Regions from separate parts of the Massilia sp. UYP34 genome, predicted to be linked through region 2. Evidence: predicted binding sites of a transcription regulator. Region 2 holds the regulator's gene; the other holds the start of a gene.
What was found. The regulator FliA, encoded in region 2, starts transcription of late flagellar genes. The targets are predictions, from matches to a motif close to CTAAAGTTTNNNNNNNNNNNGCCGNTA.
Positions count from the first base shown of each region.

Region 1: the regulator FliA is predicted to act here: its motif matches at 3,350-3,376, upstream of ACZ9AQ_RS12840 (flagellar protein FliT).

Region 1 covers NZ_JBWBRF010000006.1:206,817-214,698, forward strand. The annotation lists gene ACZ9AQ_RS12825 (RNA-binding S4 domain-containing protein) at 21-233, opposite strand; gene fumC (class II fumarate hydratase) at 332-1,726, opposite strand; gene ACZ9AQ_RS12835 (type IV pilus assembly protein FimV) at 1,815-2,918, shown strand; gene ACZ9AQ_RS12840 (flagellar protein FliT) at 3,016-3,297, opposite strand; gene ACZ9AQ_RS12845 (class I SAM-dependent methyltransferase) at 3,556-4,197, shown strand; gene ACZ9AQ_RS12850 (CsbD family protein) at 4,291-4,467, shown strand; gene ACZ9AQ_RS12855 (AI-2E family transporter) at 4,590-5,687, opposite strand; gene ACZ9AQ_RS12860 (CsbD family protein) at 5,870-6,076, shown strand; gene ACZ9AQ_RS12865 (S9 family peptidase) at 6,155-7,882, opposite strand, start outside.
Region 2 covers NZ_JBWBRF010000014.1:66,951-74,832, reverse strand. The annotation lists gene flhF (flagellar biosynthesis protein FlhF) at 1-235, shown strand, start outside; gene ACZ9AQ_RS18595 (MinD/ParA family ATP-binding protein) at 228-1,049, shown strand; gene ACZ9AQ_RS18590 (RNA polymerase sigma factor FliA) at 1,094-1,822, shown strand; gene ACZ9AQ_RS18585 (flagellar motor protein) at 1,804-2,547, shown strand; gene motD (flagellar motor protein MotD) at 2,562-3,317, shown strand; gene ACZ9AQ_RS18575 (hypothetical protein) at 3,416-3,919, shown strand; gene ACZ9AQ_RS18570 (M35 family metalloendopeptidase) at 4,040-5,113, opposite strand; gene rfbB (dTDP-glucose 4,6-dehydratase) at 5,462-6,538, shown strand; gene rfbD (dTDP-4-dehydrorhamnose reductase) at 6,535-7,440, shown strand; gene rfbA (glucose-1-phosphate thymidylyltransferase RfbA) at 7,437-7,882, shown strand, end outside.

The DNA of each region.
Region 1 (7,882 bases), on a different contig from region 2:
GGCGCGCGGGCGTCAACAGCTTACTGCACGGTAATACGCAGGTCACCGACCGAGACGGTCTGGCCACTGCGGATTTTCGCCGTTTTGCGGAGTTCCTGCCGACCATCGACCGACACCACACCGCTGGCGACCATGTTCTTGCCGGCGCCGCCGCTATCGACCAGGCCCACCAGCTTCAGCAGCTGGTTGACCTCGACGAATTCTGATGTCAAATCGAAAACTATTTTTTGCATTCTATCCTCGGGTTGGTGAAGGCGGCGTACGATTGATGAGGTCGCCTAATGTGGACGTGGAACGCCGTCGTTCGATCGACACCGCAGCGTCGTCCGGCTTACACCGGATCCGGATGCGTCATGTCGATCGGCACGATCCACTGGTCGAACTGCCGTTCGTCGACGAAACCGCTCTGCAGGGCGGCCTGGCGCAAGGTCAGGCCGTCCGTCGATGCCTTCTTGGCGATCTGCGCGGCGCGATCATACCCGATGTGCGGCGCCAGCGCAGTCACCAGCATCAGCGATTTTTCCATCAGCTCGCCGATGCGGGCGCGGTTCGGCTCGATGCCCCGGGCGCAATGCTCGTCGAACGAACGCATGCCGTCGGCCAGCAGGCGTGCGCTCTGCAAGAAGTTATGCACGATCATGGGCTTGAACACATTGAGCTCGAAATTGCCCTGCGAGCCGCCGACCGTGATGGCGACGTCGTTGCCGAATACCTGGCAGCACAGCATGGTGAGCGCTTCGCACTGGGTCGGATTGACCTTGCCGGGCATGATCGAGCTGCCCGGTTCGTTCTCGGGAATGGTGATCTCCCCCAGGCCGGAGCGGGGGCCGGACGCCATCCAGCGCACGTCGTTGGCGATCTTCATGAGGGCCGTGGCCAGGGTCTTGAAAGCGCCGTGGGCGCCGACCATGGCGTCGTGGGCGGCCAGGGCCATGAACTTGTTCGGCGCGGTCTTGAACGACAGGCCGGTGCGCGAGCCGAGCTCGGCCGCAATACGCGGGGCGAATTCGGGGTGGGCGTTCAGGCCGGTGCCCACCGCGGTGCCGCCGGCGGCCAGCAGCAAGAGGCCCGGCAGGGTGGACTTCAGCAATTGCTCGGCATAGTCGAGCTGGGCCACGTAGCCGGAGAATTCCTGGCCCAGGGTCAGCGGCGTTGCGTCCTGCAGGTGGGTGCGGCCGATCTTGACGATCGGCTCGAAATCGCGCGATTTGCGCAGCAGGGTGCCGCGCAGCTGGGCCAGCGCCGGCAGCACATTCTTGGCCAGGGCCCAGGCGGCGGCCACGTGCATGGCGGTCGGGAAGATGTCGTTCGACGATTGGCCCATGTTGACGTCGTCGTTCGGGTGCAGCAGTCGCCCTTCGCCGCGCGCGCCGCCCAGCAGCTCCGAGCCGCGGTTGGCCAGCACTTCGTTCATGTTCATATTGCTTTGCGTGCCCGAGCCGGTCTGCCAGACGGCGAGCGGGAATTCGTCAGGATGGCGGCCCTCGAGCACTTCGTCGGCCGCCCGCATGATGGCGTCGGCCTTGTCGCTGGAGAGCTTGCCGAGCGAACGGTTGACCGCCGCCGCCGCACGCTTGACCTGGGCCAGCGCCGCGACCAGCTCGGGCGCCATGCGCTCGGTGGAGATGTGGAAATGGTGGAGCGAGCGCTGGGTCTGCGCGCCCCATAGACGATCGGCAGGCACGTCGATCGGGCCAAAGCTGTCCTTCTCAATCCTGTTTTCCATAAACATTCCTGTTTTACAAGGGGCTGGGATTAAAGAGTTTATCGCAATGTCCGTTAATTACGCTTGGGCTTCTCTTTCGGTATTCCTTATGGCTAGCCGCCTCCCCTTGACCATCACTTGCACGCTGCTGTCCGGCCTCGCCGGCGCAGCCGAACTGGGCGAAGCGCAGGTCGCTTCGTACATCGGCCAGCCGCTCGTGGCGGACATTGAACTGACCATGCTCGCCGCCCCGTCGACCCCGGTCCAGGTGCGCCTGGCCCACCCGAACGTCTACCGCGGCGCCAATATCGGCATGCCGCACATGCTGTCGACACTGAATATGACTGTGACGCAGCGCGAGGGCCGCCAGTTCCTGCGCGTCACGTCGCTGGCCCCGGTCGAGTCAAGCCGCCTGCACCTGTACCTGGAACTGGCCGATGGCGGCCAGCGCGACGTGCGCCTGGTGACCTTGTCGATGGCGCCGGATCCGAATCCCCCGCCGCCGGCGCCGGCCAGGATCGCGACGCCGGTCGTGGCCGCCACGCCGCCGCCGGCCGCGGTCGCGCCGGTCGTGGCCAAGTCGCGTCCGGCGCCGCCCCCCGTGCCGGTCGTCGCGAAGATCGCGCCGGCGCCGAAGCCGGAACCCGCATCCGGGGCCGAGCCCAGGCCGGAACCGCCACGGGAAGCGCGGCCGGCGCCGGCCGCGAAGCCGACCCCGCCGCCCAGGGCGCTGCCCCTGGCGCTGGCCGCACCGCCTGCGCCGGCCGCCTGCGCCCCCGGCATCGACCGTTCGACCGTGTGCGCCGCGCTGGATGTCAAGAATGCGCAATTGCGCGAACAGATCGGCCAGCTGGAAGACAAGGTGAAGGTATTGCAGGTGGCGCTCGGCGCCAGTCCGGCGGCGGTGGGCAAGCCGCAGCTTGCCAACCCGAACACGCCGCATCCGGCGCGGCGGCGTCCGGCGCCCGAACCGGAGGCGTCGACGCCCTGGGGCTGGATCGCCGGCGCCGTTGGCGCCATGCTGGTGCTGGCCGGCGCTGCGCTCCTGATGCTGGTGCGGCGGCGTCGCCAGCGGGCAGGGCAGCTTCAGCCCATGCGCGGCGTACCCTGGATCACGCGCCTGCGCGAGCGTATCGCGCGCAAGAAAACAAGCCCGGAACCGGTCGAGCCGAATCTGGACGAGACCGGGAAGCAGATGTCGACACCAGGGTGACGGTGCGTAATGCAGGACGTGTGATCGATGAGGCCAACAAAAAAGGCACCCGCAGGTGCCTTCGTTCAGGATTCGCCGGGAATCAATGCACCGGGAATCAATGCGCCTGCAGCGCGCGGTCCAGCCGGCCATCGGATGGCTCGGTCACGTCGCGGATCGCGCGGTCATTGGCCATCAGCTGCTTGAGCAGGTCGATCTTGCGCAGGCGCTGGGCGCCTGCCAGGGCAGGCATGCCGGCGGCGGCGCTGCGGGCTTCGACCTTGGCTTCCAGGTTCAGGCTGGCAAACTCGTTCCAATCCCCGGTCTTGGCGGCGTCCGACATCCGACGGGTCAGGCCAGCCAGGTTTTCGTACATCGCGAGGGCGTCGTTTGCGTTCATGTTGCCACCAAAACAATGAAAGTCCGGCCGGATTGCCGGTTGTCTGGTTCTTTTACGGCAGCGGTTTCGGGAACTTTAGGGTTGCCTCGAAAAAATCTTGAATTTTTTTTGAGGCGGTCTGGCATGCCATGCCACGCCGTTGCGCGGCATGGCGCACCGCTTTCGCATCCCCTGGTCAACGATCGACGCGCGGCGACGGCGCCGTTCGCCGCCGGCTGGCATACTGTCGTCATGGATCATGAGAACAAACACGACAAGATGCACGCGGAGGAGCACGACGCGCACGACGCGCTCGACGAGATCGCGCGCCGCACGCTGGCGCATTACGAGCGCAACGCCGATGCCTTCTTCGCCGGCACGATCGACCACGACGTCAGCCAGAACATCGCCGCCCTGCTGGACGCGATCGAGGCTCCGCGCCCGTACACCATCCTCGACCTGGGCTGCGGCCCGGGGCGCGACCTCAAGACCTTCGGCGCGCTGGGCCATCGTGCCATCGGCGTCGACGGCAGCGAACGCTTCGTCGCCATGGCGCGCGCTTACAGCGGCTGCGAGGTTTGGCGCCAGGATTTCCTGCACCTCGATCTGCCTCAAGGCTTATTCGATGGCATTTTCGCCAACGCGGTGCTGTTCCATGTGCCCAGCGCCGCCTTGCCGCAGGTGCTCGCGCACCTGCACGCCGCGCTCAAGCCGGGCGGGGTGCTGTTCAGTTCCAATCCGCGCGGCGACAACCAGGAAGGCTGGAACGGCCCGCGCTACGGCAGTTATCATGATTACCCCACCTGGGAACGCTACCTGCGCGCGGCCGGCTTCACCGCGCTGCATCACTACTACCGTCCGCCCGGCCTGCCGCGCGACCAGCAGCCCTGGCTGGCCAGCGTCTGGAGAAAACCAGGGTAGTTGTTGCGACCTGTTTGTTAAGCGTCGAACAGAACCGCCTGGAAGTTCTACCTATTCTTAAGGCTCATCCACGTCACAGGCAAGGAGACTGCAATGAACAAGGATCAAGTCAAAGGCAAGGCGAAGGAAGTTGGCGGCAAGGTGCAGCAGAAAATCGGCGAAGCCGTCGGCAGCCGCCAGCAGCAGAGCGAAGGCCTGTCGAATCAGGCCGAAGGCAAGGTCCAGAAGAAAGTCGGCGACATGAAGGAAGTCGCCAAAGGCAATCGCTGATCCAGCCCGTCTTCCAGAACGGCCCGGTCGTGAACGCGACCGGGCCGTTCTGCTATCTGGCCGCCGAATTGCGTCCCGGATGATGCGCCAGGCGTCCGGATGGCGACGCCAGGCCAGCGCCCTCAGCCGGGCGCCGCTCCTTGCGCCGGCCGGTCCCCCAGCACGTCTTCTATATAGAGCATCTTGACCAGCACCGACAGCACTGCGGCCAGCGGTGTCGCCAGCGCCACGCCGGCGAAGCCGAACAGGGTGCCGAAGACCAGCTGCATCACGATCACCAGCGCAGGCGGCAGGTCGATCGCCTTGGCTTCGATCATTGGCTGCAGCACATAACCTTCAAGCATGTTGATGGCCGCGAACAGCAGCAGCGCATACATCGCCATTTCCGGACTGATCGACAGTGCCAGCAGCACCGCCGGGATGCCGGCCATGATCGGGCCGAGGTAGGGGATGAAGTCGAGCAGGCCGGCGATGATGCCCAGGATCAGCGCCAGCGGCACGCCCAGCAGGGAGAGGCCGATCGCGGTGGTGGTGCCGACGATCAGCATCGACACCGCCTTGCCGAGCAGCCAGCTGGCCAGCGAATCACCGATCTCATCGATGACCTCGCGCGCGCGGCCGCGCCTGTGCTGCGGGATCAGGCGGATGAAGCCGCCGGTATACACACCCGGCGTGGCGGCAAAATAGATGCCGACGAAAATGATGATGACGACGTTGCCGAGGGCGCCCAGCACGCCCGTGAAGAACAGGCCGGCATTCGGCACCAGCGAACTCATCTGCTTGACGATGTCTTCCGGCGGCGGCAGTTCGTCGACGACGCGCTTGAGCAGGGGATGCTGTTCGACTTCGCCCTGCAGGCGCTCGATGGCGGCCGGGATTTCCTTCGCCAGCTGGGTCGACTGTTCGGAAATCTGCGGCGCCATCGCCCAGCCGCCCAAGCCGATGATGGCGCCGAGCAGCAGCACGACGATGCCGAGCGCGAGCTTGCGCTGCAGATGAAAGCGCCGGTGCATGATCTCGCTCAGTTTATAGAGCAGGATGGCGAACAGGACGCAGGCGAACACCAGCAGCAGCGCATCGGCCGCCAGCACGGCGGCGGCCAGGCCAAGGACGAACAGCACTGCGATGCCATTGACGAGGGTCACACGGCGCGCCAGCCGGCGCTGGCCTTGTGGGGCGTCATGGGTTGCCGGGACGGTGTCGGGAGTGGTGTCATTCATGGGGATTCTCTTCTCGAGCGGCGCGCCGCGTTGCAAAAAAAGATTAGCATTCAAGCCATAAAAATGTCGCGCGGATGGGGTCGCATGACTATGTGCGTGCGCGAACAGATGAGCGGGCGCGAAAGGACTATTCTGAAGTCATCGCATGGCCATCCAGGCATGTATTACTCAAGGAGAACACCATGAACAAAGACCAAGTCGAAGGCAAACTGAAAGACATCGGCGGCAAGATTCAGGAAGGCGCCGGTAAAGCGGTGGGCAGCACCGAACAGCAGGCCAAGGGCCTGGCAAACCAGGCCGAGGGCAAGACCCAGGAAGCCTACGGCGACGCGAAAGAAGGCGTGAAGGATGCCGTGGACGGCGCAACCCGTCCAGCGCCACGTCCGTAAGCCACGCCGCGCTTTTTCGAGCGCAATGAACAACGGCCGCGTCGATCGACGCGGCCGTTTTGTTTTGGAAAACAGCGATCAGTTCGGCTGCGTGCCGCCCAGCTGCCGCTTGAAGTAGGACTCGATCAGGCCATACACGTGGCGCTGGTTGGTGCGACCCGACATGCCGTGCTTGGCGCCCGGATAGGTCATCAGGTCGAACTGCACATTGCGCTTGACGAGTTCGTCGATCAGCAGGGTGGTGTTCGAGAACAGCACGTTGTCGTCGGCCATGCCGTGGATCAGGAGCAGGCGCGATTGCATGCCGTCCAGGTGGGCGAACACGCCGCTGCGCCGGTAAGCTTCCGGATCGCCCTTCGGGGTGCCGCCGACGTAGCGCTCGGTATAGTGGGTGTCGTACAGCGCCCAGTCGGTCACCGGCGCCACCGACACGCCCATCGCGATCTTGCCTGACGCCGCGGAGAGCAGGCGCAAGGTCATGAACCCGCCATAGCTCCAGCCGAACACGCCCACGCGCTTCGGATCGACGAAGCTCTGCCTGGCGAGCCAGTCGATGCCGGCCACCTGGTCTTCGACTTCGTGCTGGCCCAGGTTGTTGTGCAACACATCGGTGAACTGGCGCTCGCGGCGGCCCGAGCCGCGGTTGTCGAGGCGGAAGACCACGAAGCCCTGCTGCGCCATGTATTGGTCAAAATAATTGCCCCAGGCGCGGGTCACGCGCTGCGAATGCGGGCCGCCATAGGTGAACAGGAATACCGGGTAACGTTTGTTCGCATCGAACCCGGCCGGCTTGATGATCGAATAGTGCAGGGTCTGGCCATCGGCCGCCTTCAGGGTGCCGAATTCGGTCGGCAGATGCGCATCGAGGTGGCGCGTGTACGGATGGTCGGCATCGAGTTCGTTCTTTTCGATCCACTCGACCATGCTGCCGTCGGCGCGGCGGATCGATACCTGCGGCGGGGTGTTCGGGTTCGAATAGGTGTCGACGAACAGCTTGCCGTTGCCGGCGAACGAGGCCTCGTGCCAGCCGTCGCCCTGGGTGATGCGGGTCGGCTTGTCGGCGCCGCGACCGTCCAGCGACAGCGCATAGGTCTGCTTGTCGATCACGGCGTCGCGATTCGACGACACATAGACCTTGCCGGCGCCTTCGTCGACGGCCAGGATATTGTCCACGCCCCAGTCGCCGCGCGAGATCGGGTGCAGCAGCTTGCCGTTCAGGTCATACAGGTACAGGTGCTTGCGGCCGCTGCGCTCGGACGCCCAGACGAAGGCCTGGCGGTTCTTGAGGAAGCGCAGGTCGTTATGGACTTCGACCCAGGTAGGGGAGGTTTCCGAGAACAGCGGACGCTGGGCCAGGGTGGCGACGTCGACCGCCACCAGGTCGAGGCGCTTCTGGTCGCGCGTCTGGCGCTGGTAGACGAGGGTTTTGGCGTCGGCGCTGAAGTCGGCGCGCACCAGGTAGATGTCCTTGTCCTGGCCGAGGTCGATTTTGCGCTGCGCGCCGGTGGCCGGATCGACGATCATCAGCTCGATCGCCACGTTCGGGTCGCCCGCGGCCGGGTAGTGCTGGTCGATCACTTCGGTGCGGTCGGCGAAGATCTCGAAGCGGCGTACCACCGGCACCGGCGCCTCGTCGTAGCGGCGGTAGGCGATGTGCGAATCGTCCGGCGCCCAGTAGTAGCCGGTGTGCTGGTCCATCTCTTCCTGGGCGATGAATTCCGCTTCGCCGTTGTGCACGGTGCCCTTGCCATCCGTGGTCAGCTGGCGCTCGGCGCCGGTGGCGAGATCGATCACCACCAGGTTCTG
Region 2 (7,882 bases):
GACCAAGTTGGACGAAGCCACGTCGATCGGCGGCGTGCTCGACATCGTGATCCGCCAGAAGCTGAACCTGCACTACATCTCGAACGGCCAGCGTGTGCCGGAAGACCTGCACGTGGCCGACCGCACCCTGCTGGTCGACCGCGCCTTCCGCAACCGCGGCAACGCTACTACCGACGCCGACCTGCCGCTGATGATGGCGGCAGCCCAAGCCGCGCGCGAGGTGAGCCTTGGCTAGTTTCGATTTCGACCAGGCCGAAGGCCTGCGCCGCATGCTGCAGGGCCCGCGTCCGCGCGTGGTCACCTTCCTCTCGGCCACGCCCGAAGACGACAAGGGCGCCATGCTGGTCAACCTGGGCGCTTCGCTGGCCCAGGCCGGCAACGACGTGCTGATCGTCGACGCCTGCGAAGTGGACTACGGCGTCGCGCGCCGGCTTGGCATGAACCGCAGCGCCTCGCTGCTGCAGGTGGCGCGCCAGGAAAGCGCTTTGAACCAGGTGATCCGCCCGGCGCCTCAAGGCTTTTCGGTGGTGCCGATGGGCGTGCCCGACACGGCGGCCGAAGCGCGCCGCCTGGGCAAGACCTTCGACGTGCTGGCGCTGCAAACGGGAATCGTGATCGTCGACGCCGAACTCGGCCCCGACGGCGATTTCCCGGTGGCTTCGATGGTGGATTCCGAGATCGTGGTGCAGGTATCCACCAGCGCGGCGTCGATCACGAATGCCTACGCACTGATCAAGCGCTTGTCGCAGCAACTGGGCCGGCGCCCTTTCGGGATCCTTGTTACCGGCGCGACAGAGACTGAGGCCAAGGTGGTATACGATAATATGTCAGCGGCAGCAACACGTTATCTTGCCGTCAAGCTCAGCTTCATGGGCTCTGTGCCGGCCGACGAATACCTGCACCGGGCCGCGCGCCTGGGCCGGGCCGTGGTCGATGCCTTTCCGCTGGCCGGTGCGTCGGTGGCGTTTCGCCAGCTCGCAGGCAAGTTCGCGCTGAACGCCATGCCGCAGTTCGGCAAGCAGGGCGGCGCAGCCCGCTTAGGTTCGTGACCGGCATCGGCAATAGAACAAGTAGAGAGAAGACTGACACCAGCATGTACACGGTCAAAGGGAAAACGGACAAGAATTCTTTGCTGACGGAGCATATGCCGTTGGTAAAGCGCCTTGCCCACCACATGAAGGCCAAGTTGCCGCCTTCCGTGGAAGTCGATGACCTGGTGCAAGCAGGCATGATCGGCCTGCTGGACGCGATCAACCGCTACGAAGACACCCACGGCGCGCAATTCGAGACCTATGCGGTGTTGCGCATCCGCGGCGCGATGCTCGACGAATTGCGCAGCAGCGACTGGATGCCGCGCAGTACGCGCCAGAACATGCGCAAGGTCGAGACCGCAATGCACGCGCTGCAGCAGCGGCTGGGCCGCCCGCCGAGCGAATCCGAGGTGGCCGGCTCGCTCAAGCTCTCGCTCGAGGATTACCAGGACATGCTGGCCGACTCGGGCGGCCACCAGCTGCTCTATTACGAAGATTTCCATGACGACGACGGCGACGGCAATTTCCTCGACCGCTATGCGGTGGACGACAGCGACCCCTTGCGCGGCCTGATGGAAACCGACTTCCGCCACGCCGTGATCGAGGCCATCGACAACCTGCCGCCGCGCGAGAAGCTGTTGATGGGCCTGTATTACGAAGAAGAGCTGAACCTGAAGGAAATCGGCGCCGTCATGGGCGTCTCCGAATCGCGGGTGTCGCAGCTGCACACCCAGGCCGTCGCGCGCCTGCGCACCACCTTGAGAGAGCATATATGGACTGGGCCAGCGTAGGCGGCCTGGTGCTGGCGATCGCCGGCATTTTCCTCGGCTACACGCTCGACGGCGGCAGGTTCGCATCGCTGATGCAGCCGGCGGCCTTCGCCATCGTCGTCGTCGGCACCTTCGGCGCCGTGCTGCTGCAGAGCGAGTCGCGCACGTTCCTGCGCGGCCTCGGCATGCTGCGCTGGGTGTTCGTGCCGCCAAAAAACGGCCGCCAGAAGCTGTCGCGCGACATCGCGCTGTGGAGCCAGTCGGCGCGCCGCGACGGCCTGCTGTCGCTGGAACAATATATGGGCAGGGCCGATCCGTTCGTGGCCAAGGGCCTGCGCCTGGTGGTGGACGGCATCGCGCCCGACAAGCTGCGCAGCCTGCTCGAGCACGAGATCAACGGCTATGAATTCGCCCAGCGGCAAGCGGCGCGCATCTGGGAATCGGCGGCCGGCTATGCGCCGACGATCGGCATCCTGGGCGCCGTGCTGGGCCTGATCCAGGTGATGGAAAACCTGTCCGACCCGGCGCGCCTGGGTTCGGGCATCGCGGTCGCTTTCGTCTCGACCGTGTACGGCGTGGGCCTGGCCAACCTGTTCCTCTACCCGGTCGGCAATAAATTGAAGGCGATCGTCAACGACCGGGTCGCGCAGTACGAGATCCTGGCCGAGGTGTTCGCCGACCTGGCCAGCGGCGACCACGGCCGCGTGGTCGACGAGCGCGTCGCCAGCCTGCTGGCGCGCCACTGACGGCACGCGAGATCATGGCCCGCAAGCGCTACGACGAGGACGTCCCGCAGGAACACCACGAGCGCTGGCTGATCTCGTACGCCGACCTGATCACCTTGCTGTTCGCCTTCTTCGTGGTGATGTACGCGATCTCCATCGTCAACGAGGGCAAGTACCAGGTGCTGTCCGACGCCCTGGGCGACGCCTTCGGCGGGCGCGGCGCGGCCACGCAGGTGAACACCAATGTCGAGCCGGTGCTGCCGCTGTCGCACATCATCAACCGCAAGCGCAACGAGGCCGCGCGGCGCGAGCAGGAGCGCATGGGCGCGATGGCGCGCGCGCTGTCGGCGACCCTGCTGCCGCTGGTGAAGTCGGGCCAGGTGCGGGTGACCCAGAACGCGCGCGGCATCAGCGTCGAGATCAACGCCAGCGTGCTGTTCGCGCAGGGCCAGGCCTTGCTCGATCCCGAAGCGCGCGAAGTGCTGGGCGCGGTGGCGGGCCTGCTCCGGGATGACAGCCACCGCATCGAGGTCGAGGGCCATACCGACGACGTGCCGATCGCCAGCCCGGTGTATCCGTCGAACTGGGAACTGTCGACCGCGCGCGCCTCGAGCGTGGTGCGCCTGTTCATCGACCACGGACTGCCGCCGGCGCGGCTGTCGGCGATCGGCTTTGCCGACACGCGGCCGGTGGCGCCGAATACGGACGTGTCCGGGCAGACCCGCAACCGGCGGGTGGCGGTGACCATCCTGGCGGCCTTGCCTGAAACAGGCGGTAACATTCTGCCCTGAACTGTCACGACTACCCGTGTCATAATTGGAAGACCGTTGTCGCGCCCGCGGCGGCGAGTCTGTCAAACCGTGGTGGCCCCGTCCCGGAAGGAGGCAAGATGCATGTCAAACGAAGCATGCCGGCAGCTGTGCTGGCGACGCTGCTGGCGCTGGGCGGCCTGGCCGGCGCGGTCAAGGCCGTGGAGGCCAAGGTGAACGTGCATCACCGGCTCGAAGTGAAGACCGGCGCCAAGTCGGTCAAGGTGCGGGTGCTGATCGAAAACCGCGGCGACCAGTCGGTGTGGATCCCGCGCGAGATCGCCCTGGGCGACGACCTGACCGCTCCGCGCTTCGACCTGCGCACACCCGGGGCAGAAGTGGCCTACACCGGCCGCATGGTCAAGCGCGCGGCCCTGGGCCCGGCCGACTACCTCGAGGTCAAGCCGCAGACCACGCACCTGAACACAATCGACATCACCCAGGCCTATGCCTTCAAACCAGGGCAGCACAGCTACGAGATCCGCTATGCCGGACCGTGGCTGTCCAGCCTGGGCAAGGTCGATGCGGGCAGCATCAAGAGCAGTCCGGCGATTCCGGTGAAGTTTTCGTTTACGCAGCGGTGAATCAACGCTTGCTTGAACCGTAGGGTCGGCGGCTCGTAATCTGGTCCACTGGACCAGATTACCCAACGCGGTGATAGGTAGCGGCAAGATCATCCGGCGCGAAAAGGGCACCGATAACCATCACCGCGTCGGCGGCGAAGCCGCCAACCCTACTGCCGGCGTGTTCTCCCCAAAATACTCATGTGAATCGGCGTTGTTGATCGCCCGCTCGGGCGCCGTGCGCGCCAGTTCGGCGGCGCCGGACTGGCCGTACACGTGGTCATCGGTCGCCGCCACCACGTCGAAATGGCTGAGCTCGTGCAACAGGGTGCCGCCGCGCGAATCGGTGCCGGTCACGGCCGCGGCCCAGAACGCCCTGCACACCCACACGGTATAGGGACGCGCCGGATACACATAGGCGAAATACGGTTCGTCGCAATCGCAGTCGATCTTGACCGGCTTGTTCTCGAACGCGTCCTTGATGGCCGTGAAATTGCCGCTGACCTTGGCGCCGCGCGCGGCGTCGGGCGCGCCGAACCAGGTCGTGTAGCGCTCGCCATACTGCTTGCCCGAGGTGAGGTAGGCGTGGGCATCCCGCGTCATCGCGCGTCCTGCATCCATCGCCGTCACCAATTGCTCTTGCTGAGCGTTCGAGCAGTTGGCGTAGCTCAGGCCGGCCCCGCCCGGTTCCGGCGCGATGGCGGCCGGCTTGGCGCCGCGCGGCAGGCGGCCGTCGACCCAGATGCTGACCGGCTTCGAGACCAGCTCGCCAACCACCGCCTGGACACCGGCGCCCGGCGCCGGCATGGCGGCGCTGTGGTAGCGGATCGTGTAACTGCCGGTCACGCTCATCTCGTACAGCCGCGACAGCTCGACGGTCTTGCTGAGCGAGGCGCCGGGATCCAGGCGCACGTAGTCCGACGGGCCGGGCGCCGCGCGCTTGATGCGCCGGCCGAGGTAGCGCACCGGCTGGCCGTCGCGCCGCACCTCGAACAGGGACGCCTCGACCCCATAGAGCGGCGTGCGCCAGCGCAGCAGGTGCTGGGCGGCCCCGGACGCATTGGTGAGGGTGACGCGCACCAGCACGTCGTCGCCACGCTCGACGGCGGGTTTCACCGGCGTGACGGTGACCTCGACGGCGGCCGCGGCGCTGCTGCAGAACGACAGCACCAGGGCCGCGACGGCGGCCGACGGGAGGACAGGGTGGAGGGACATGGCGGGCTCCTGAAATGATGGCGATTCCCCACTGTCACCCCATACAGGTGCTGCATCTTGCGCTGATGCAACGTTCATTGTTACTCTTCTTAAACCAAGTCAATGGGCTGGCGAAACTAATACAAATAAGTAACAGAACAGCGACCGCTGGCAGGCGGGCGACCATGGGCGTGCGGCTGGCGAGCGACGCAGCCGCGTAGGCGCGCCTGGCGTACGGCGCTGTCCGGGGGCCATGCCGCTCATTGACAATCGAGCTATATCGCCCCGAGAATGGTGCGTTGGATTTTGGGCTCAGGAAGGCGCCCTGGCGCCGCCTGACCATGTACACTTTTACCAGGAACCGCAGGAATGACCATCCTCGTGACCGGCGGAGCGGGCTTCATCGGCTCGAACTTCGTCATCGACTGGCTGGCGCAGCATGACGAGCCAGTCGTCAACCTCGACAAGCTGACCTACGCCGGCAATCTCCAGAACCTCGCCAGCCTCGAGGGCAATCCGCGCCACCACTTCGTGCGCGGCGATATCGGCGATGGCGCGCTGGTAGGCCGCCTGCTGGCCGAACACCGGGTGCGTGCGGTAGTGAATCTCGCGGCCGAAAGCCACGTCGATCGCTCGATCGACGGCCCCGGCGCCTTCATCCAGACCAATATCGTCGGCACCTTCAATCTGCTCGAGGCGGTGCGCGCCTACTGGAACGGCCTGGCGCCCGGGCTGCGTGAGACGTTCCGCTTCCTGCACGTGTCCACCGACGAGGTGTATGGCTCGCTGTCCAGCGACGCGCCGGCGTTCAACGAGCAGAACCGCTACGAGCCGAACAGCCCTTACTCCGCCAGCAAGGCGGCGTCGGACCACCTGGTGCGCGCCTACCACCATACCTATGGGTTGCCGGTACTGACCACCAACTGCTCGAACAATTACGGCCCGTTCCATTTCCCGGAAAAATTGATCCCGCTGGTGATCCACCATGCGCTGGCCGGCAAGCCGCTGCCGATCTATGGCGACGGCCGGCAGATCCGCGACTGGCTGTACGTGCTCGACCACTGCAGCGCCATCCGGCGCGTGCTGGCCGACGGCCGGCCGGGCGAGACCTACAACGTCGGCGGCGGCAACGAGAAGGCCAATATCGACGTGGTGCGCGCCTTGTGCGCGATCCTCGACGAGTTGCGTCCGCGCGGCGACGGCCAGTCGTATGCCGCGCAGATGACGTTCGTGAAGGACCGCCCCGGCCACGACCGCCGTTACGCGATCGATGCGGGCAAGCTGGAGCGCGAGCTGGGCTGGCGCCCGGCCGAGACGTTCGAGACCGGCATCCGCAAGACCGTCGAGTGGTATCTGGCCAACGGCGAATGGGTGCGCAACGTGACCAGCGGCGGCTACCGCGACTGGATCGACCGGCACTACGCCGATGGACGGCCGGCCGCATGAAGATCCTGTTGCTCGGCAAGGATGGCCAGGTCGGCTGGGAGCTGCAGCGTGCGCTGGCGCCGCTGGGCGAGCTGCGTGCCTGTGGCCGCGGCGAAGCCGATATCGCCGACTCCGCGTCGCTGCGGGCGCTGGTGCGCGCCGTCGGGCCCGATGTGATCGTTAACGCCGCCGCTTACACGGCAGTGGACGCGGCCGAAAGCGACCGCGACGCCGCGCACGCTTGCAACACGGTCGCGCCCGGCGTCCTGGCCGAAGAGGCCGCCGCCTTGGGCGCCTGGCTGGTGCATTACTCGACCGACTATGTCTTCGACGGCGCGAAAGAGGGCGCCTGGGTCGAGACCGACGCCGTCAATCCGCTGTCGGTGTACGGCCATACCAAGGCCGGCGGCGAGGAACGGATCCGCGCCAGTGGCGCCATGCACCTGATCCTGCGCACCAGCTGGGTATTCGCTGCGCGCGGCAGCAATTTTGCCAAGACCATGCTGCGGCTGGCAAAGGAACGCGCATCCCTGAGCGTGGTCGCCGACCAGCATGGCGCGCCGACCGGCGCCGAACTGCTGGCCGACGCCACGGCGCTGGCGCTGTATCGCATCGCGGCCCAGAAGGACGACGCGCGCCGCCTGTCCGGCACTTATCACGTCGCCGCGAGCGGCAGCACCACCTGGCATGCGTACGCCCGGCATGTGCTGGCGCAGGCGCAGGCGCATGGCGCGGTGCTGGCAGCGGGACCGGATGCCGTGCAGCCGATCGCCGCCGGCGCATTGCCGGCGCCGGCCGTGCGACCGGCGAATTCGCGTCTGGATTGCAGCAAATTCTGCGCCACTTTCGGCCTGGCGCCGCCCGACTGGCGCTACCACGTGAACCGCATGATCGCCGAGTTGTCGGCGCAAGGAAACCTATGAGCGAACCCGTGAAACGCAAGGGCATCATCCTGGCCGGCGGCAGCGGCACCCGGCTGCATCCGGCCACGCTGGCGATGTCGAAGCAGCTGTTGCCGGTATTCGACAAGCCGATGATCTACTATCCGCTGAGCACGCTCATGCTGGGCGGGATCCGCGACATCCTGATCATTTCGACGCCGCAGGATACGCCGCGGTTCCAGCAATTGCTGGGGGACGGTGCGCGCTGGGGGCTGAATCTCTCGTACGCGGTGCAGGCGTCGCCCGATGGCCTGGCGCAGGCCTTCCTCATCGGCGAGCGCTTCATCGGCGATGCGCCGTCGGCGCTGGTACTGGGCGACAACCTGTTCTATGGCCACAATCTTCATCCAATGCTCGAGCGCGCCGATGCGCGTCACGACATCGCAACCATATTCGCCTACCATGTCCAGGACCCGGAGCGCTA